Regions from separate parts of the Exiguobacterium sp. s56 genome, predicted to be linked through region 3. Evidence: riboswitches for the same ligand, from Rfam matches in the RefSeq annotation. Region 3 holds a riboswitch; each other region holds the start of a gene.
What was found. Region 3 has a riboswitch for S-adenosylmethionine ahead of KNP71_RS13085 (aminotransferase class I/II-fold pyridoxal phosphate-dependent enzyme). Riboswitches for the same ligand answer to the same signal wherever they lie in the genome.
Positions count from the first base shown of each region.

Region 1: it holds a riboswitch for S-adenosylmethionine, as region 3 does, so the genes downstream of both, KNP71_RS07915 (LVIVD repeat-containing protein) here and KNP71_RS13085 (aminotransferase class I/II-fold pyridoxal phosphate-dependent enzyme) in region 3, are expected to answer to the same signal.
Region 2: it holds a riboswitch for S-adenosylmethionine, as region 3 does, so the genes downstream of both, KNP71_RS07865 (methionine ABC transporter ATP-binding protein) here and KNP71_RS13085 (aminotransferase class I/II-fold pyridoxal phosphate-dependent enzyme) in region 3, are expected to answer to the same signal.
Region 4: it holds a riboswitch for S-adenosylmethionine, as region 3 does, so the genes downstream of both, KNP71_RS11055 (Na+/H+ antiporter NhaC family protein) here and KNP71_RS13085 (aminotransferase class I/II-fold pyridoxal phosphate-dependent enzyme) in region 3, are expected to answer to the same signal.

Region 1 covers NZ_JACSLR010000006.1:109,062-114,668, forward strand. Annotated here, with positions in the region: gene KNP71_RS07895 (cysteine desulfurase) at 1-672, shown strand, start outside; gene sufU (Fe-S cluster assembly sulfur transfer protein SufU) at 662-1,096, shown strand; gene sufB (Fe-S cluster assembly protein SufB) at 1,116-2,513, shown strand; gene KNP71_RS07910 (YciI family protein) at 2,648-3,022, shown strand; SAM riboswitch class I at 3,113-3,227, shown strand; gene KNP71_RS07915 (LVIVD repeat-containing protein) at 3,339-4,334, shown strand; gene KNP71_RS16010 (LVIVD repeat-containing protein) at 4,345-4,722, shown strand; gene KNP71_RS07920 (hypothetical protein) at 4,792-5,145, shown strand; gene KNP71_RS16015 (DUF6678 family protein) at 5,270-5,599, shown strand.
Region 2 covers NZ_JACSLR010000006.1:100,141-105,747, reverse strand. Annotated here, with positions in the region: gene KNP71_RS07880 (MDR family MFS transporter) at 1-666, opposite strand, end outside; gene KNP71_RS07875 (MetQ/NlpA family ABC transporter substrate-binding protein) at 768-1,601, opposite strand; gene KNP71_RS07870 (methionine ABC transporter permease) at 1,632-2,294, opposite strand; gene KNP71_RS07865 (methionine ABC transporter ATP-binding protein) at 2,284-3,312, opposite strand; SAM riboswitch class I at 3,390-3,495, opposite strand; gene KNP71_RS07860 (thioredoxin family protein) at 3,948-4,205, opposite strand; gene KNP71_RS07855 (PTS sugar transporter subunit IIC) at 4,393-5,445, shown strand; gene gcvH (glycine cleavage system protein GcvH) at 5,488-5,607, opposite strand, start outside.
Region 3 covers NZ_JACSLR010000015.1:31,127-36,733, forward strand. Annotated here, with positions in the region: gene KNP71_RS13070 (peptide MFS transporter) at 1-284, opposite strand, end outside; gene KNP71_RS13075 (MDR family MFS transporter) at 429-1,673, opposite strand; gene KNP71_RS13080 (AI-2E family transporter) at 1,939-3,039, opposite strand; SAM riboswitch class I at 3,213-3,313, shown strand; gene KNP71_RS13085 (aminotransferase class I/II-fold pyridoxal phosphate-dependent enzyme) at 3,391-4,566, shown strand; gene KNP71_RS13090 (iron-containing alcohol dehydrogenase family protein) at 4,563-5,579, shown strand.
Region 4 covers NZ_JACSLR010000011.1:43,412-49,018, forward strand. Annotated here, with positions in the region: gene KNP71_RS11050 (GGDEF domain-containing protein) at 39-1,718, shown strand; SAM riboswitch class I at 1,815-1,910, shown strand; gene KNP71_RS11055 (Na+/H+ antiporter NhaC family protein) at 1,963-3,264, shown strand; gene KNP71_RS11060 (TVP38/TMEM64 family protein) at 3,292-3,936, opposite strand; gene trhO (oxygen-dependent tRNA uridine(34) hydroxylase TrhO) at 4,162-5,103, shown strand; gene KNP71_RS11070 (divergent PAP2 family protein) at 5,220-5,607, shown strand, end outside.

The DNA of each region.
Region 1 (5,607 bases), on a different contig from region 3:
GTGGCGAAGCTCGCCCATGAAAAAGGCGCGGTCATGGTCGTCGATGCGGCGCAAAGCGCACCGCACCGGAAACTTGACGTGCAAGCACTCGATTGCGACTTCCTCGCCTTCTCAGGCCATAAGATGCTCGGTCCGACCGGGATCGGTGTCTTATACGGGAAGAAGCAGTTGCTCAAAAACATGGAACCGGTCGAATTCGGTGGCGAGATGATCGATTACGTCGACTTGTATGAGTCGACATGGAAAGACATCCCGTACCGGTTCGAAGCAGGGACGCCGATTATCGCCGGCGCCGTCGGTTTGGCAGCGGCCATCGACTTTTTAGAAGACCTCGGTCTCGAGAACGTCGAAGCCCACGAACGGGCGCTCGCGACGTACGCCATCGAACAGATGCGTACGATTGAAGGCATTGAAATTTACGGACCAGAGGAACGGGTCGGACTCGTCACGTTCAATTTAGGTGACGTGCACGCCCACGACTTAGCGACCGTCTTGGATATGCAAGGCATCGCGGTCCGGGCCGGCCACCACTGTGCCCAGCCGCTCATGCGTCTCCTGAAGCAATCATCGACAGCCCGAGCGAGCTTCTACTTGTACAATACGAAAGAAGAGGTCGACCGCTTCATCGAAGGGCTACGTCAAACGAAGGAGTATTTCAATTATGAGTTTTAACAATCTCGACATGTTGTACCGACAGGTCATCATGGATCATTATAAAAACCCAAGAAACCGTGGCGTCATCGAAGATGGCGTGACGGTCGACTTGAACAACCCGACATGCGGGGATTCACTCCGACTCCAACTCCAAGTCGAGGACGGAATCGTGAAAGATGCCAAGTTCGAAGGTGAAGGCTGTTCAATCAGTCTCGCGTCGGCATCGATGATGACTCAAATCGTGAAGGGCAAGTCTGTTGACGAGGCACTCCAATTGGCCACCATCTTCTCGGAGATGGTCCAAGGAAAAGACTATGATACAGACACGTTCGACCTAGGCGACATCGAAGCGTTGTCTGGCGTCTCAAAGTTTCCGGCTCGCATCAAGTGTGCCACGCTCGCGTGGAAAGCGCTTGAAAAGGGAGTCGACGAGGAAGCGTAAGTAGAAGGAGGAGACCGATATGGCGAAAAACATGCCTGACATTGGCGATTATAAATATGGCTTCCATGACCGAGACATCTCGATTTTCCGTTCAGGCCGCGGCTTGACGAATGAAATCGTAGAGACGATCTCGCGCATGAAAGAAGAACCGGCATGGATGCTCGAGTTCCGCTTGAAATCACTCGAACAGTTCCGCAAAATGCCGATGCCGACATGGGGCGGCGATCTCACGGCACTCGATTTCGATGAGATCACGTATTATGTCAAACCGTCTGAAAAGACAGAGCACTCGTGGGACGAGGTTCCTGAAGAAATCAAACGTACGTTTGACAAGCTCGGAATCCCAGAAGCGGAGCAAAAATACTTGGCAGGCGTCTCGGCTCAGTATGAGTCTGAGGTTGTCTATCACAGCATGCAAGAAGACTTTGAAGCGAAAGGTGTCATCTTCAAAGATACAGACACGGCGCTCAAAGAAAACGAAGACCTCTTCCGTGAGTACTTCGGAAAATTGATTCCGCCGACGGACAACAAGTTCTCGGCGCTCAACTCGGCTGTATGGTCAGGTGGCTCGTTCATCTACGTACCAAAAGGCGTGAAGCTCGAGCAACCGCTCCAAGCTTACTTCCGCATCAACTCGGAGAATATGGGTCAGTTCGAGCGGACGCTCATCATCGTCGACGAGGGCGCTTCTGTCCATTACGTCGAAGGATGTACAGCACCGGTCTACACGACGAACTCACTCCACTCAGCGGTCGTTGAGATTTTCGTCAACAAAGACGCATATTGCCGCTATACGACGATCCAGAACTGGGCGAACAACGTCTACAACTTGGTCACGAAGCGTGCTGTCTGTGAAGCGGGTGGATCGATGGAATGGATCGATGGCAACATCGGTTCGAAACTCACGATGAAATACCCGGCCGTCATCTTGAAAGGTGAAGGCTCACGCGGTATGACGCTCTCAATCGCTCTCGGCGGTAAAGGGCAGCACCAAGACGCGGGCGCGAAAATGATTCACCTCGCACCGAACACGTCGTCGTCAATCGTCTCGAAGTCGATTTCGAAACAAGGCGGAAAAGTCTCGTATCGCGGAATCGTCCACTTCGGTCGTAAAGCGAAAGGTGCACGTTCGAACATCGAATGTGACACACTCATCATGGATAACGAGTCGACGTCGGACACGATCCCGTACAACGAGATCTTGAACGACCAAGTCTCACTCGAGCACGAAGCGAAAGTCTCTAAAGTGTCAGAAGAGCAACTCTTCTACCTCATGAGCCGTGGAATCTCGGAAGAAGAAGCGACTGAGATGATCGTCATGGGCTTCATCGAGCCGTTCACGAAAGAATTGCCAATGGAATATGCCGTCGAAATGAACCGTCTCATCAAGTTTGAGATGGAAGGATCGATTGGATAATCCTGAATAGATGAGGAAAGACGGTTGACATGATTTCATGTCGACCGTCTTTTTGTGTAGGCAATGCCTGTAAACAGGGAATAGGGAATGGGATAAGATGATGCATGACTGTAGATTCGAGAGGAGAAGATCACATGATGTTCTTGGTAACGGGATATTTCAACGCTGACAAAATGAACGAAAAGACCGACCTAGAAATCGATCAAATCATGGCGACGTGTGAACCATACTTACAGGAGCTATATGCAAGTGAACAAGTGTTGTTGGACATGGGGCTTGAAGCGAGCATGAAGCAACTCAAGCGGGAGTCACAGGAGATTTCGATTACGGATGGGCCTGTTACGGCATCGAAGGAAGTCATGGGAAGTGCGTTCGTGATTGAAGCGGTGGATATGGAGGACGCGGTCAGAATCGCTTCCATCCATCCGACGACCCAAGTGCCCGAAGCGGAAGCGTTAGGGTGGAGGCTCGAGATTCGGCCGGTTCACTATTATCGGGAGCGAGAGTGAATGAAAACTTCACCTGTAAAGATTATGCAGAAAAATATATTGACATTCCATGGAAACGTCGTCATAATACAAAGTAATTTGATATGAATACTCTTATTAAGAGCAGGTGGAGGGAATTAGCCCTATGAAGCCCGGCAACCATCCGTACTGAATCGCCAGTACGGAAACGGTGCTAAATCTAACAGCGAACGCTGAGAGATGAGAGGAAATCGGAATTTTTAGGAATCCTTCTGTCTCGTTTATGAGTTCAGAAGGATTTTTTTGTATTCTGCCTCTAACAGAGTTTCTATCAAAAAAATATAAGGGGGAATTTATTTTGAAAGGAAAATTCTTATTAAGTGCAGCGCTCGTCACAGGGTTAACGGTCTCGTCAGCTTTACCGGTTACATATGCGCATGACGAGCTTGGGGACATCATCATTGAGAAAGGGGAGCGCAATTCGGATGAAATCAGTTCGGTTCCCGTGACGGAAGGAAGCAAGAACGTCAAGTATCTACATGAGACGGCAGCAGTATCATTAAAGGAAATCCGAGAAGGCGTAAAAAATAGTACGGCCGACGTGTACGCCCATAAAGGGTTCGCATACACAGGAACAAATACTGCCGGTGGAGGAAACGGCGGGGTTCGCGTGTTTGACTTGAAAGATCCATCCAACCCGAAAGAAGTCGCTGTATTCGCCGACCAAGACATTCCTGGGACTTGGCAGGAAAAAGTAATCGTGAAGACGGTGAACACAAAATCGTTCAAAGGAGATTTGGCGGTTGTATCGGCACAACAACTCGACTCTAAAAATCCGAATTCTAAAGGTGGATTCCTGATTTATGATGTGACGAACCCGTATGAGCCGAAGAAGTTGGGTTTCTATGAAGTGACGAAGAAAACGAGAGGCACACATGAGCTTTACTTGACGACACAAGGGGACCGGGTATTGGTCCTTGCCTCGAACCCTTACGCGGACTACTATTCACACGGTAAAGAGAAGGACTTCCAACTCGTCGATGTCACCAACCCGGCGGAACCGAAGAAGCTATATGAGTTCGATCCACGCTCATTAGCAGAAGTCGATGAAAGCTTTGACGGATACAACTGGAACGCACCAGATGGCAAGAAGAGACCGGTCTTCAATCATAGCGCCTATGCGGATGAGAACGGGAAAACAGCGTTTCTCTCGTTCTGGGATCTTGGAACGATCATCTTGGATATTTCAGACCCAGATAACGTGACATACGAAGGACGCACAGCGTTCGCATCGGATCAACAAGGCTCGGCGCACTCGGCGGCACTTGCAAAAGGCGGGCACGGTACTCGTTGAAACAAGAGAAGTGTATGCACCGGTTAAATCAGGCTACGAACAAGCTTACGGATACACACGGATCTTCGACATTAAAAACAAAACGAATCCAAAACTATTGAGCGAATTCAAGACGGATTTGACAGAAGACATCTCTGAGAATCCGGCTGAACAAGTGACGTTCGGTAAAACGGTACACGATCCAAAAGTACATGGGAACACGTTGTACTTGTCTCACTATGCGGGCGGGGTTCGAACTGTTGATATTTCGAATCCAAGTCACCCGGTACAAATCGGAAAATACGTGCCGGCCGATGCGAATATCTGGGGCGTGTACGTCGATCAAAACTATGTGCTCGCGTCTGACATGGGTACAGGGTTGAAAGTGCTCCAAAAAACCAACAAGTAATGCCATCTCGACAACCAGCGAAGCTCGACTTCGCTGGTTTTTTGTATAATGAAACGAGGGGGCGATGTCGTGACCAATCGATTTTTATTAGAGAGTCGAGAACTGGAGACGTTCATGTCTCAAATGTTTGTGATTTGTCCACAATGTGGGGGCCGAGCGGACGTTTTGGAGAAGATTAATGAGGTACGCCTGAGCTGTTTCCATTGCGGTCATCTGCAAATGAAGCAAAACGGTACAAAATATATCGGTGGAGCTATCGATGTTCATTTCGGATTGCCGCTCTATCTACAAACAGGTTGTTGTGGTCATGTACTATGGGCTTACAACCAAGAGCACCTCGGCTACATGAAGCGTTATATCGAGGCGATGATACGGACAAGCGACAGGGCGAATCGCAGTATTGAGAGTCGCTTGCCTAAGTAAATGAAGAAAAAGCAGAATCGGGATGAAGTATTACGAGCGATTGTAAAATTAGAACAAATACGGTAGAGGTGAATTGGGTGGACCGACGAAAAGAACTGCATGAAATCGAGCTCTATCAGAAGCATTGTGTTATGCGCTCCCGTATCAAATCAAATACTTAGGAGAAGATACGTTATTTCCAAGTGAGTCGTTGTCTGAGTACGAATTGTTATGGGGAGAGTGGGAAGACATTTGGATAGAGTCTTCTCTACAATCAATCGAATGGATTCGATTGCGACCAAAGGTGTTAGTCTACAAGGGAGCAATCGTCGAACCGGACGTATGTGACATGACCGATGAAATAATATTTATTTTAACGAAAGAACGAATCCCGTTTATACAGGACAATAAAACGATTCAAATTTTTGGCTATGTTCGAGATACGGGAATATTTGAACCGAAACGTGACGTATAGCGTAATCC
Region 2 (5,607 bases), on a different contig from region 3:
GGCAAAAATCATCCCGATGATGACGAAGCGGAACGTCTTATCTTGTTGTAACACACGGAACGTCTCCGTCAAGCGCGGCCGGACTTTGACGCCGTCCCCTTCCTCGAACGGATACTTTCGGAACAGTGTCGAAATGACGAGTCCGTACATCACGTAAACGCCCGTCACGACGAAGAAGGCGCTCTTTGCGCCGGTGAGCGACAAAACGACCGCGAGCAATGGCCCAATCGCCGCCGCGATATTGATTAAAAAGTAGCGGACGTTATAGACGATGACGCGCTGGTCCGGCTGCGTCGTATCGCTGATGAGCGCGCGAGACGCCGGTTCGAGGAACGACCGCGACACACCCATGAGTACCGAAAATATGTAAAACCAAAATAATTCTGTCACGAGCGCGAAGCCGCTGAACGTCAAGGCGTTCAAGACGATGCCGATCAGCATCAACTGTTTGCGCCCGTACCGGTCAGACAGCGTTCCCCCGAAAAAGCTCATGAACAGACCCGATAGCGCCGAGATGGCGAACACCGTCCCGATGACACTCGCCGAGAAACCGAGCGTCGCGAGATAAATCGCAAAAAACGGCATAACAAAAAATGTCGACAGCCGGGCAAAAAATGTGCCAAACAAGACACCCAGCGTCAGCGGATGAATGTGTCGTATGTTCATCCGGATCCCCCCTTTTCCTACATATATGTAGTGTACTTCTATTGGTGAACCAAAACTACTCCAAATAAAAAAGGCCCGGGATAGCCCGGGCCTTGACGAAATTATTGTTTGACCGGTACGACCGCACCTTTGTACTCATCCAAGATCCACTGTTGTGTCTCTTCTGACGTGAGGACTTCAAGGAGTGCTTTGACGCGCTCATCATCTTCGTCGCCTTCACGTGTGACGATCAAGTTGACGTAAGGTGAATCTTCGCCTTCGAGAGCGATTGCGTCTTCGAGTGGGTTGAGGCCGGCATCAATCGCGTAGTTCGTGTTGATCAGGACCGCGTCCCCTTCACCGTTGTTGAACGCTTGCGGGAGAAGTGCCGCTTCGACGTCCGTCTTGAACTCCAAGTTTTTCGGGTTGTCGACGATGTCTGAAACCGTCGCGTCCGTTGTCTTGCCTTCCGCGAGTGTAAGCAAGCCTTCAGATTGAAGCATCGTGAGGATACGTCCGTGGTCAGCGACCGACGAGCTCATGATGATTTCCGCGCCTTCTGGAAGCTCATCGAGTGACGCGTAGTCTTTCGAGTACACACCGATCGGCTCGATGTGAACGCCGCCGGCTGAAGCGAATTTGTAGTCTTTGTTTTCAGCCATTTGCGACTCGAGGTACGGCTCGTGTTGGAAGTAGTTCGCGTCCAACTCCCCGTCTGCGAGCGTCTTGTTCGGGAGGACGTAGTCTTGGAACTTCTTGATTTCGAGCGTATAGCCCTTCTCTTCGTATTCGTCTTGGACGTGCTCTAAAATCTCAGCGTGCGGGACGTTTGATGCGCCGACGACGAGTGTCTTGTCATCGCCTGAACCTGATTCTGAATCCCCACCGCCGCAAGCCGCGAGAATCGTAAGTGCTGAAGCTGCCGTTAAACCGAGTACTGTTTTCCATGATTTCATTATAAAACCCCTCCAAATTTTCTATTTAGATTAAGCAGAACGCTTATCAATTACAGATACGAGTCGATCGCCGATGAACTGAATGACGAAGACGATGACCAAGATTAAGACGGTCGCGACGAACGTGACGTCACTTTGTGAACGCTGGAATCCTTCGAGGAACGCCAAGTTCCCGAGTCCTCCACCGCCGACGACCCCTGCCATCGCCGTGTAACCGACGATCGCGACGATCGTGACCGTGATGCCTGACACGATGGCCGGCAATGCTTCTGGGAACAACACTTTATAGACGATCTGCCATTTTGTCGCACCCATCGACTCAGCCGCCTCGATGACGCCGCGGTCGACTTCGCGAAGCGCGAGCTCGACCATCCGCGCATAGAACGGGGCCGCACCGATGATCAGTGCCGGCAGTGCTGCCGTTGACCCGAGCATCGTCCCGACGACGAGTAACGTGAACGGGATGAGCAAGATAATCAAAATGATGAACGGGATCGACCGGAAGATGTTGACGACCGCGCTGATGACCGTGTAAATCGGACGGTTCTTCATCATGAGCGGCTCGTTTGTGACATATAGGAGCATCCCGAGGGCGAGACCGATGACGAACGTCGCGGCTCCGGCGACGAGCGTCATATAGAGCGTCTCCCACGTCTGTTCTAACATGACTTGCCAATCTACATTAGGAAACATCGCTTTCTACCTCCACTTCCACTGCCTGTGATCGGATTGAGGCGATGGCCCGCTCGACTTCAGCCGGCTCTCCGATCAATTGGATGAATAATGTCCCGAGGGCACCGACTTGTGACTGCGTCACGTTTCCGCCGATGATGTTGAAGCCGATGTCATGCTGCTTCAACACTTCCGACAGAATCGGTTGTTCGGCCGTCTCGTTCAAGAATTTGAGCTTGACGATTTGACCGCTCGGATAACGAGCTTTCAAATGTTCGAACGTGAGCGACATGTCTTCGACCGCGCCGATCTGTTTGACGAACTCTTTCGTGATTGGCTGTTCCGGGTGTTGGAACACGTCGGCGACTTGCCCGGTCTCGACGACCTTTCCGGCCTCCATGACGGCGACACGGTGACAAATCTTTTGGATGACGTGCATCTCATGGGTGATGAGGACGATCGTCAACCCGAGTTTCTTGTTGATGCTGACGAGCAGTTCGAGAATCGAATCCGTCGTCTTCGGGTCGAGTGCGCTCGTCGCTTCATCGCAGAGGAGCACTTCTGGATTCGTAGCGAGCGCACGGGCTATCCCGACTCGCTGCTTTTGGCCGCCCGATAGTTGTGACGGATAGCTGTCTTCTCGTCCGGCGAGGCCGACGAGCTCGACGAGTTCTTGGACGCGGCGTTTGCGCTCGCTCGCCGGTACCCCGATGAGTTCGAGCGGGAAGCTGATATTCTCAGCGACTGTGCGCGACCATAACAAGTTGAAGTGTTGGAACACCATCGAGACGTTTTTACGTACCCCGCGTAGTTCCTTTGGTGTGAGCTTCGTCAGCTCGCTGCCGGCGACCACGATTTCACCGCTTGACGGTGCCTCGAGTCGGTTGAGCAAGCGGATGAGCGTCGACTTCCCCGCACCTGAATATCCGATTATTCCAAAAATTTCGCCGCTTTCGATTGTAAGCGACACATCATCGACCGCCTGGACCCGACCGTTTTTCGTGTCGAACCATTTGGCCACATTGCGTAATTGAATCAATCCATTTCCCTCCTGACAACAAAAAAAGTACGCACGTTTGAGCAAACGTGCGTACTTTATCGTACGGACAACGATTGCTCTCATCTTCCAAGGTTCTCACCTTGCTGGAATTAGCACCATTTCGGATTGCTCCGCGGTTGCTGGGCGTCATAGGGCCAGTCCCTCAGCCTCTCTTGATAAGAGTGGTTGCGTATTCGATTAGCCTTATCATAGCGACATATTATTTTCATGTCAAACTATTTTATGCGAAAAAATAAAAAAGGTGCCATCCGAGGATGACACAGAACGTAGCACCTTGAGTCACTGAAGGACAACCCATAGATGAACCTCTTTTGCCCGATCAGAGCATTCATCCTTATATGGGGGATTTTTACCCAACCATCACTCGGTCTTCGAACGGACCATGCAATTACGCGACCGGTGCCCCGACGCTTGATTTTTTTGGGGGACAATCGAAGGGAAGGTCCACCTGAAATCGCGTAAGCTCATGCAGCGGTTGTTCGAAAACGTCTTGATGACGGGAAAATCTCGTCCTATGTTGTGTTCAAGTAAGATGTTGTAATGAATATATCATTCGTGAACTTTCTGTGTCAACTGATTATTTAAAATTTTCAGATTATTCTAATCATCCTATCTCATTTAACGAAAGATAGGACGTGCTGGACGTTTTGAAACGCGTACAAACGATCGCGAACTTGGCCATTCTCCAGCTTCAATAGCGCCGGGACACTCATAACCTGATATGCCTCGAGCTCGTTCGGGATAAAGTTGGCATCGCGTTTTTCAATCTTCAATTCTGGGTCGACCGCCTCGACGACCGAGAGCATCCGCTCGGCCACGGCGCATGTACCGCACATTGGGGCGTATATATATAAGAATCCGTCTGTCATCATTTTGCTCACCTCTCTTCTAAGTATATGAATCCGGCCCAGTCGGTTCAAAAGTTGTGCTCAAATGGAAAATTCTGAACATTTCAACATTTCTTGTTGACGCTCAGCAGAAAGAGGCATAGTATGGTCATTAACTTTATCACTTTTGTACATAACAGCAAACCAGTAGAAAAGGACAGGTGAATCCCCAATGACGGAAGAGAAGCTTACCGGAAAACAATTTTTAATGAACGTCTTGAACGGCCTCAGTCTTGCCATTCTCATTGCCCTCATCCCGAGCGCTTTGCTCGGTGAATTAACGAAAGCCATCTTGCCGTATTTTCCGTCCTTGCAGTTCATCTTAGATGCGACGACGATTGCGATGCGCCTCTTACCGGTCATCATCGGTGTCGCCGTCGCCATGCAGTTCGGACGCTCGGCGCTCGAGGCCGGGACGATCGGCATCGCGACCCAGGTCGGAAGTGGCGCCATCCGCATCGAGGAAGGAGCGTTCCTCATGGCCGGAATCGGTGACGTCATCACGGCCGGTGTGACGGCCGCTCTCGCGACGTTCCTCGTCATGCAGTTGTCGCCACGCTTGAAGACATACACGGTGCTCGTCTTGCCGATGACGGTCATCGTCGTCGCTGGAGGTATCGGGGCGTTCCTGCTCACATACATCTCACAAATCACGACGTACGTCGGAACGATCATCATGACGATGACGGAACTGCAGCCAATCGTGATGGGCATGTTGATCGCGATGGCGTTCTCGCTCATCATCGTCTCACCAATCTCCACGGTCGGGATTGCCACAGCGATCAGCCTGTCTGGTGTCGCTGCAGGGGCCGCCAACCTTGGCGTCGTCGCTGCCGGCTTCGGTCTCGCCATCGCTGGCTGGCAGATGAACGCGACCGGAACGTCGATCGCCCACTTCCTCGGCTCACCGAAGATTCAAATGGCGAACTTCGTCCGTCGTCCGATCATGATGTTGCCGGTACTCGCCAATGCGGCCATCCTTGGAGCGCTCGCAGGTATCCTTCGGATTGAAGGCACGCCAATCAGTGCCGGATTCGGCGTCTCGGGTCTAATCGGTCCGGTCAACGCCTTGCATTTGATGCCGGGAGGATTCGCGCTCTGGAACGTCATGCTTGTCGTCGTCTTGTTCGGGCTCATCCCAATCGCACTCGGGATTCTGTTCTATCGTTTGTTCAACCGGACGTCGCTCATCGAGCCTGATCATTACCGTCTCGACTTCGATTAATCAAAAAGACCCGGCTTCTCGTAAAGAGAAACCGGGTTTTGTTTAGCCTTGAATCATCGCTTCGTATTCTTCGGCTGACATGAGCTTGTCGACGTCTGACGCGTCGTTCAACTCGACTTCGATCATCCAAGCGCCTTCGAACGGTGCTTCGTTGACGAGTTC
Region 3 (5,607 bases):
GACGTCCCGAACACACGGTCAGCGAGCCATCCCCCGATGACCCCCGACATGTAGACGAGTGCGCCATACACCGACATGATGGACAAGGCGACGTTCTGGTCGAGACCGAGACCGCCATCTGATACCTCGTAATACATGTAGAAGACGAGGATCGCACGCATCCCGTAATACGAGAACCGTTCCCAAAACTCAGTGAAGAATAGCGTGAACAACCCTTTCGGCTGTCCGAAAAAACCTTTTTGTGGCACGCTGTCCACAATTTTCTGTTTATCGATCCTTTCCATGAAAGATCCCTCCTTAACCGTATTATCATAAAAAGAATCATTATGTTTGTAAAGAATAATAGAAGCAAATATTCAAAATTTAACGAATTTGCAACGAATTAAAAAATCACACTAAACGACTAGGTTCAGTGTGATTTATATAGGTCAAGCCGTCTTTTGTTTCGCTTCGGCCGCACTGACGCGACGTCCGAGCTGCCAGTAGATGAGGCCTGACACACAACTGGCCGCCCCGACGAGAATCAAGGCGATATGTCCGGCCCGCTGATCGAAGAATAGGCTCGCCATGATTGGAGCCGTCACCCCGCCGATCAACCATTGGATACTGGCGGCCCCGTTATAGGCCCCACGCATATTCTCCGGAGCGATCAAGGCGATGAACGTCTGTTGGACCGGGGACATGATCATCTCACCGAGCGTATAGAACGCGTATACCGCGAGCAAGACGCTCACGAGGACGAGGTACGGTGTCCCGAGGGAGTAGAGGAGACGCGGCATGACCGCGATCAGGATCATGCCGACCCCGAAGATGGTCGCCCCGGCGAGCATGACGTTGCCGAACGGCTTGCGCCCGAGTTTCGAGGCAATCGGGAACTGGAACAACACGACCATGATGCCGTTCAAGGCGAGCATATAGGCGAACGGATTCTCACGGTCGGTGAACGACGGCATCGACTCGCGCAAGAACAGCGGCAACATGCTCTCGATGAGCGAGAAGCCCATCGAGATGAACACACCGGCGAAGATGAAGACGAGGAACACCTTATCGTTATAGAACACCCGTAGGACGTCCCGGTTAGACGGTGTATCGGCCTCGGTCGTCTCCGGGAGCGACTCCCGGATGAAGCGGCCGAGGACGAGCGCATAAAGGATAAAGACGAATGACGCCGAGAAGAAGATATACTGCCGGTCGATGAACAGGACGGCGCTGCCGAGGAGCGGGCCGAGCGCCGCCCCGATGTTATGGCCCATCCGCAACAGGCCGAACGCCTCGTTCATCTGTTCGGGCTCGGTCACGTCCGCCACCATCGCGCTCGCGGCCGGATGAAACAACGAGTTCGTCAAGCCGAGCATGGCGTTCAAAAGGAGGAGCGGCCAAAACGTCTCGGCGAACGCGAAACCTACGAGCGCGAGCGCGTCGCCGAGGATGGCGATCATCATGATCGGTTTACGGCCATACAAATCTGCGAGCCGTCCGCCGACGACCGAACCGATGAGGGCCATGATCGGACCGGTCGCCATGATGACACCGACCTGGATATAACTGTCGAGCTTGTCGCTGTAATAGAGGACAAGGAACGGCGCGATCATGAACATCATGACGCCGGTGATCGTCTCCCCGAGGAAGCGGATCCAAATATTGCGGTCGAGTCGTTTGAGTGATTGAATCATTAGGTTCACCTGCTTTAATTATTGGAATGTAAAAAGGGACGCAGCATGCACAAAGGCATACGCGTCCCTACGATCTTAGACATGCCTCGGAAGGCGGGCGAACGTCACGGATTCAAATCACGGAGAGGCGCCTGCCGGTCAATATGGACTTGGACGTGCGAGCGTTGAATGACTGACATCGGTACCTCTCCTTTCTGCATTGGACTGTCTTCTCTTCAAGATTATGATATTTCTGTGAAATGTGTCAACCTAAATCGTCAATGTGTCATAACAATTCATTCAAGTTCTTGCGACTGAGCCGGTAGTCGATCAAGCGCGAGAACACGACTTGAATCATCGCCGTGACCGGCACGCTGATGAACATCCCGACGAGGCCGAACAGGCTGCCGCCGATGATGATCGACGTGATGACCCAGAACGGCGTGATGCCGACGCTGTCGCCGAGAATCTTCGGCCCGAGCCAGAGTCCGTCGAATTGTTGCAACAAGAAGATGAACAAGAGGACGATGAGCGCCGTGAACGGGTCATAGAAGTAGGTGATGATGAACGCCGGGATCATCCCGAGCAGCGGCCCGACGTACGGGATGAAGTTCAAGACACCGACGATGACGCCGAGGAGAAGCGCGTATGGCGCCCCGATAATCAACAGACCGGCGACGGCCAGCACCCCGATGATGAGGCAGTCGAGCGACTTCCCGATGATATAGCGTTTAAAGATGTAATCCATCTCTTGGAAGATGTCGATCGTCGTCTTGGCTGACGCGACCGGGAACATCGCATACAACAGCCGCTTGAACATGCGGGCAAAAATCTCTTTGTCTTTTAAAAGATAAATCGAGATGACGATCCCAATCAAGAAGTTAATGAGCGTCATCGTGAAGCTCGACACGTAGCTGACCGACGACAAGACGGCCGTCTCGACCCAGCCCGAGTAGCGCTCCTCGAACCGGCTGAAATCGATGGCCTGGGCGACTGTCGCGTTATACTCTTTCAAATACGTGTTCAACTGTGACAGATACCCGTCGATTTGCCGGATATAGGACGGGAGTTCCTCGATGAGCGAGGCGAGGCTCGAATAAATGCGTGGGAACAGCGTCACCGCAGATATGACGAGAATCCCGATAAAGATGATATAGACGATCAGCAAGCCTTGATATCGTTTTAGTTGAAACCGTTCTTCTATATAGGACAGGACGGTATTCAGGAGCAGCGCGATGGCGATTCCCATAATAATCGGCGTCAGCAACTGGAACGTATAATGCATCATCTGCGAAATCGTATCCGGTTCGCTGATGACTTTCCAGAGCACGAGCAGGATCAGGCCGATCACGCTCAACTTCCAAATCAATTGACGGTTTAATTCCAAAGGTCCATCCCCTCATGTTTTAAATTTTGTAGAATAACGTTCACTTTCACTATGAACGTTTTTTTATCGGGATTCAAGAGGACATGCTCATTTTCAAAAAAGGATTGACAAGATTGGTAACGTTTGGTTAACTAAGTGACATATTACAAAAAGACAAATCGCATATAAAACACTTTCTATCAAGAGAAGCGGAGGGACTGGCCCGATGAAGCTTCAGCAACAGATTGATTCAATACTGTGCTAATTCCAGCAAGGTGACCTTGAGAGATGGAAAGGTGGTTGTTTGAATACGTCCGTATCTCGACACCCCTTTCCGCGGAAAGGGGTGTTTTTTGCATAGGAGGACTATTCATGACTGACAGACGCTCACATCTACTTAAAACGTTACCACCTCAACATTTCGTCGGACTCGCGAACGAGGTGGCCGAACTCGAACAAGCCGGCCGCGACATCATCCGACTCGGACAAGGGACGCCTGACCTGCCTACGCCTGAGCCAATCTGTGACGCGCTTCAGACGGCGCTCCTCGACGCCTCGACCCATCAATACGGTCCGTTCCGCGGTCAGGCCCGCCTGAAGCAAGCAGTGGCGACGTTCTATTTGAATGAGTATGGAGTCGAACTTGATCCCGAGACAGAAGTAGCGATTCTCATCGGCTCAAAATCTGGTCTCATCACGTTGCCGCAATGCGTACTCGAACCTGGCGACGGAATTTTGCTACCGAATCCCGGCTATCCTGATTACATCTCGGGGGCACGCCTCGCCGGTGCCGTCGTCCGTGACCTCGTCCTCCGGGAAGAGAACGGCTTCTTGCCGGACTATGAGACGCTCGATACGCAAGATGCAAGACTCATGTATTTGAACTACCCGAGCAATCCGACCGGAGCCGTCGCCTCACCCGCTTTCTTTGACGATACCGTCCGTTTCGCCCGGGAGCGGGACTTGATGGTCGTCCACGATTTCGCATATGGCAGCATCGGATTCGATGGCCATGTCCCGCCTAGCTTTCTGCAGGCGGAAGGGGCGAAAGAAGTCGGCATCGAGGTATATACGATGTCGAAAGCGTTCAACATGTCCGGTTGGCGCGTCGCCTTCGCCGTCGGGAACGCGGACATCATCGAGGCGATCAACACGTATCAGGACCACGTCCACGTCAGCGTGTTCTCGGCCATCCAGGCGGCGGCTGTCGCTGCGCTCGAGGCGCCCCGTACCATTCGCGATGACTTGGCACGACTGTACGAGGCACGGCGTGATCGCCTGATCGACGGGTTGAACCGGGCCGGCTGGGCCGTCGAACCGCCGGAAGGCTCGTTCTTCGTCTGGGCGAAAGTGCCTGAGGGTGATGCCAAGTCGTTCTCGCGGAAACTGCTGCATGAAGCCGGTGTCGCCGTCACCCCGGGCTATTTCTTCGGTTCGGAAGGGAACGGATACGTCCGCTTCGGCCTCGTCTCACCGGAACCGAAGATTGACGAGGCCGTCGAACGAATCGAGCGGTTGTTTGCCGCCTATGAGGAGGTGCGCGCATGATTCGTCAGGCCGTCCTTGAATATGACCACGCCGATGACGCGCTCGACCGTCTTGATGACTTAGTCGACGGCCGCCGTGCCCACGTCCTGCACGGTCAGAAAGGGTATGACGTCGTCCGAGCCATCTTTCCGGCCATCGCGGACTATCCGGCAACAAGGTTCAGCGGGGAGTGCACGGACTCGGAAGTCAAACGGCTCAAACCGTTGGACGCCGACGTGTTAATCGCCGTCGGAGGTGGCAAGCTCGTCGATACGGCCAAACTCGTCGCCTATCAACGGAACGTCCCGCTCATCGTCGTCCCAACGCTCGCCTCGAACTGTGCGGCGTTCACACCGCTCAGCGTCGTCTATCAGGAGGACGGGAGCTACGACCGCTACGACATGTTCCGCGTCGTCATCGAACGGGTCATCGTTGACTCACGGGTCATCTCGCGCTCACCATATGAATACTTTCGGGCAGGTGTCATCGACACGGTCGCGAAGTTTTACGAGGCCCGTTATTTGAGTGGTGACAGCTCAGCTGACGCCGGCGTCAACACCGGACTCGTCTTGGCCGAGCAGTGCGGGCGTCTCGTCGAACTTGAATTGAGCGAGCACGCTTTTGAGTCGTATAGTGACGACGTCCGCTTCGCGGTCGATCACGTGCTCGCCATCGGCGGCGCCGTCGGTGGATTTGGTGACGCCGGGACACGCGTCGCCGTGGGCCATGCGGTCCATAATGCGCTCAGCCGCTTCGAGTCGACCCACTCATTCTTGCACGGAGACAAGGTCGGCTTCGGCCTGATCATCCAAGAGCGCTTGCGGCGCTCGGCCGATGCTCCGTATTTGGAAGCTTGGTTGAAACGGTTCGGTGCCCCGACGACGCTCGAGACGCTCGGGGTCGGATTTGAGCATATCCCGGTCCTCGTCGACTCCGTCATGACGGAGACCGAGCTGCAACAGTTGCCGGAACCGCTCGATAAAAATTTTCTGAAAATAATTTTTGAAAATTTACAATTATCTATTTACAATTAAAAGAATTAAAAGTAAGATGATAACAACT
Region 4 (5,607 bases), on a different contig from region 3:
CCATACATAATTGAATTTTTCCCACATAGGAGGGAACCATGAACCATTTCCGCAAGATGTCCGTCCTTGGTTGGAGTATTTGGAGTATGCTATTCGGTTTGACGCTCATCTTGTTCGCTACAGGCGTATTGAACATGCCGGCCATCGAGCCGTTACCGTTCATCTTGATCGCGTTGCTCGTCATTATTTTTCAAATGGACTCCATTGAACGGAAAGGCGTCTACTTTACCTTTTCAGAAAGTATCGTCTTAATTATTTTTCTATTCTTTGATTTTGAGACAGCGCTGTTCGTCAATCAGATTGGACTACTCGTCTTCCAGTTCGTCAACTTGAAACCGCGCGTCGCGCTTCGACGGTTCCGTTTTACGTATCCGTGGAATGCCATCACGTCATTTTTGGAAATCGCCATCCCGGCCAGCGTCTACTTGGCACTTGGTGGTGTGACCGGTCTCGGATTCTATTCCCAAGACTCGTTCCTCCCGCTTGCCGGTTTGATTATTGCCATCATTTTGAACACGGTCGTCCAAAAGTATCAAGTCGGCTGGTGGTTCCGCGTCGACATCCCGGTCCGCGACTTTTTAAGTATCGCGTTTTACACGTATATCGTCAGTCTCGTCTTCATTTTGGCGGCCTCGCTCTTCCGAGAGACGAACTTGCTCGTCGTCAGCAGTATCGCCGCCGCACTCACGTTCTTTATTAAGCGACTCATCATTCAAAAAGGTCGACAAGACGCCTTCAAATCGTTGATTGAACAATATGATGAAGCAAAAGAAGCCGTATCGCTATCGCAAAGCGAGGCACAAGCCATCGAAGTGTTCCTCAGTCAATGTGAGCGACTCAACGAGTACGATGAAGGGTACGTCGAGTTCAAACTGTTTGATCGCACACTTTACTTTGATTTGAAGACGCGCCAGCCGATCGATCGCCATGTCGTCTTTGAATTACTCGATGCAACCTATCCGAACGAAGCCTCGGTCGAGTACGAGATGCGCTTCGAATGGGACGCCCCGCTGTCGAACGAATTTAATGAAGACTATCATAGCTTCATCTCGGTCCGTTCCGAGGAAATCGAAGGAATCCGCACGTGGATTGTGATGACGGGCGAGCACGTCTATGGCTATCCGCCCATCATTCAACGCGAGATTGTCAAACTGCTCAAGTCGTTCAATCGGACGATCAGTCGTTGTCATGAACGCGACCGCCTCTATACCGAGAGCCGGACGGACAGCTTGACGCTGCTTGCCAATGCACGGGCTTTTTATGAATACGGGATTCAACAGATCTCGGACGGCTCGATGTATCCGATTTCCGTCGCGATGCTCGATATCGACTTCTTCAAAAAAATCAACGACACGCACGGTCACCAAGTCGGAGACAGTGTGCTCCAAGAATTCGGTCGCCGCATTCGTCAAGTGCTCCGCACCGAAGACTTTGCCGCCCGTTACGGTGGTGAAGAGTTCATCTTGCTCTTAAACCGTTGTGATGTTGAGGCCGCCGTCGAGATTGCTGAGCGCATCCGTCAACAAATCGAGAACAAACCGTTCCACGTCGACGGAATCGATATACCCGTCACCGCTTCAATCGGTGTCGATACGATTCAGTCGTTCGGCGACAAACGTCTTGACGATACGATTCGTAACGCTGACCGCGCGCTCTACGTCGGTGGGAAGTACGCCGGTCGCAACCGCGTCGCCCACTATAATTTCTTAACGACCTGACTCGCCCCCACGTTCATCGCGTGGGGGTTTGCTATTGACAAGCAGATTTGAAACAGGTACGTTAGGGAACGTGTCTTATAACTAAATATCACAACTTTTTTATCAAGAGAGACTGAGGGACTGGCCCGATGACGTCTCGGCAGCGGGTAACCTGTGCCAAATCCAGCGAGCGGTCTGCTCGAAAGATGAAAAAAGTGTTTCTTGTAGAGAGAGCCTTTTTTCAGAAGGCTCTCTTTTTATTTTAATGAATGAGGTGAATCGATTGGAACAACCAACAGCTAACAAATGGGCGCTCTTGCCCTTACTCGTCTTCCTCGTCTTCTTTATCGGGGCAGGCATCTACTATGACGACTTTTATAAATTCCCCGTCTTGATTGCGGCCTTGATTGCCGTCATCGTCGCGGCGATGATGACGAAAGGGAGCGTCACCCAGACGGTCGAACGCGTCGCCCAAGGTGCCGGGAACCCGAGCATCCTCATCATGGTGTTCATCTTCTTGCTCGCCGGTGCGTTTTCAAGCGTCGCCGAAGCAATCGGTGCGATTGACGCGACCGTCAATGCGGCATTGACGTTACTACCGCCCTCGCTCCTATTGAGCGGCCTATTCGTCATCGCAGCCTTCATCTCGATGGCGATGGGTACATCGACCGGGACGATTGCCGCACTGGCTCCGATCGCTCTCGGCATCCATGAGGAAAGCGGCGTCAATATCGCCATCGCGGCAGCAGCCGTCGTCGGGGGTGCCATGTTCGGAGATAACTTGTCGTTCATTTCAGACACGACGATCGCAGCCGTCCGCACCCAGCGGACGAACATGCGCGACAAGTTCCGCACCAACTTTTGGATCGTCTTGCCGGCAGCCGTCATCACAACGATTTTACTCGCTGTCCTATCGAGCGGAGAATCCACCATCGAGCCGGCGGCGTTTGAATGGTATAAATTGATTCCGTATCTGGCGGTTATCGTGCTCGCTTTGACGGGAATGAACGTCATCCTTGTCTTGCTCGGCGGCATCGCCCTGACCGGCATCATCGGTCTGTTGGATGGCAGTCTAGCCGTCACCACGTACGTCACCGCCATGGCGGACGGCATGATGGGCATGGCCGAGATTTCACTCCTGACATTGCTCATGGGTGGGCTCGTCGGACTCATCTCGCATAACGGCGGACTCACGTACTTGCGTGACGCGCTCACGTCCCGAATTAAAAGACGGGCCGGCGCGGAGTGGAGCATCGCCGGGCTCGTCAGTGCGACAAACGTCGCGACGGCGAACAACACGATTTCGATTCTCGTGGCTGGGCCGCTCGCCGCGAACATCGCCGACGATTATGACATCGAACGTAAAAAGTCTGCGAGTGTACTCGATATCTTCTCGTGTGGGGTCCAAGGTCTGTTGCCTTACGGGGCACAGCTTCTCATTGCGGCCGAACTGACGAACACGGCATCACCGGCGCTCGTGCCGTATATGTTCTATCCGTTCTTGTTGTTCATTTGCGGAGGATTGGCCATCGCCTTTAACTTCCCGCGTTTCAAAAAACGCGCTTAACGAAAACGACCTTGTGAAGCAGTCGCTTCACAAGGTCGTTTGTCGTTTCGCTTCAAGTTCACGTTTCAGCTGCTCGTTACGTTTTCTGAAGGCACGCCGTTTGAGCAGTTCTTCGAGTCCGCGGCTGATTACCCACAAAACGAACAGCAACAGGACGAGCATCGATAATCGGAACGGGCTTTGAATAAACTCTTCCCACTGGTCACCGATGACAGAGAAAATCAAGACGACGAGCAACTTCCCAAACCCGGCCGCCATAATGAACGTCCGGAGCGGCATTTGGATGAGGGCGAGTAAATACGTAATCAAACTGACCGGAATGAACGGGAGCGAGTAGAGAAACCCGAGCGAGACCGGACTCATATGATTGATGCGTTCGAGCCAATAGACGCCTTGTTTATGCCTCTCGAGCCATCGCGTCATCGGCTTTCGAAAGACGTAGCGAACAGCTGCAAACACAAGAATCGTCCCGAGCAAGCTTCCGACCCACGACAATAACGTCCCGAGCCAAAAACCGTACGTTGCTGCGTTCGCCGAGATAATGAGGACGAGCGGGAGAAATGGAAAGATGGCTTCCAGGAAAGGTGCCCCGAGTCCTGCCCAAGGTCCGCCCGGAAGTCCTTGTAGCCATTCAATCAAGTTTAAAATATATTGTTGGAGTGATGTCAGCATGTCAGTTTCCACCTTCAACTTTCGTTATTCCCTTTTTACCCGATTTCGCTCAGGAAGACGCATCCCCCTGCCCACCGCCGTAAAAAAATAAAAAGTATTTGCGAAATTCCGCTGTGATATCTATCATATAATATGGACTTGTGGTTGCAGGCAAGTCCGTTCGTCGAACGACACAACCCAACGTTCGTTTTCCTGCAAAAAACTGAACACAGGGGAGTAACACACATGGAAACAAAACCAATGCGGGTCTTGCTGTACTATAAGTACGTCAATATCGAAGACCCAGAAACGCTCACACAAGAGCACCTCAAGTATTGCAAGGACCTCGGTATCAAAGGACGCATTTTGATTTCTTCCGAAGGAATCAACGGGACGTGCTCTGGGACTTGGGAACAGACCGAGCAGTACATGAACGACTTGAAAGCGAACCCGCTATTCAGCGACATCGAGTTCAAAATCGATGAAGTCGAAGAGCATGCGTTCTCGAAAATTTTTGTTCGTCATAAGAAAGAGCTTGTGACGTGGCGCTTTGATGGTGAGTTCGACGTGCCTAAACAGCACGGTGCATACCTCGAACCGGCAGAATGGAAAGAGATGATGAATCGCGACGATGTCGTCATCCTCGACGTTCGTAACAACTACGAGTACGATCTTGGTCACTTTAAAAACGCGATCAAAATCGATGTAGAGGCTTCTCGTTACATGCCAGATTGGCTCGAAGAGAACAAGGACCTCTACGAAGGGAAAACGTTACTCACGTACTGTACCGGAGGCGTCCGTTGCGAGAAATTTACCGCATATATGCGTGACCAAGGTCACGACAACATTTTCCACCTTAAAGGCGGCGTCGCCATGTACGGCAAAGACGAAGCCACGAAAGGCGAAGACTGGGAAGGTGAGCTTTACGTCTTTGACGAGCGCATCAACGTCCGGGTCAACACGGTCAACCCGTCCGTTGTTTCGGAGTGTATGCACTGCGGAACGAAGACGGTCCGCTACGTTAATTGTGCCAACCCGGTGTGTAATGCCCAACACTTCTGTTGTGAAGAGTGTGAACCGAAACAAATGCGTTCATGCTCGAAAGAGTGCCAGGAGCATCCACGTAACCGCTATATCATCGAGAATATCGCGGACAAACTTCAGCAGACTGAAGGCGTCGTCGGGTAACAAAAATCGACCAGAAAGCACTTCGAGCCTATGCTCGGGGTGCTTTTTTGACAGAAACTTTACGTCTAGCCGATGACAGAATCGGGTATAGTGTAGATACCATTGTCAGACAGGAAGTGAATCGATTGCTCTTTAACGAACCTTTACTCGCCGCCTTGCTCGCTTGGTTCATCGCACAAGCAGCCAAGCTCGTAACCGAACTCATTAAAACACGAGATTTTGAATTAGAAATCATGTTTGCCTCGGGTGGGATGCCAAGTTCCCACTCTTCGACCGTCGTCGCCTTAGCGACCGTCATCGGTCGAATCGAAGGGCTCGATTCCAGCATGTTCGCGCTCGCCTTGATTTTTGCGACGATCGTCATGTACGATGCGACCGGCGTTCGTCAGGCGGTCGGATTCCAGGCCCGCTTGTTGAACGACTACTTCAAAGGAATCAAGCACGAGACACCCATCTTAAATGAACTGGTCGGTCATACCCCGTTCCAAGTCATCGTCGGGGCTT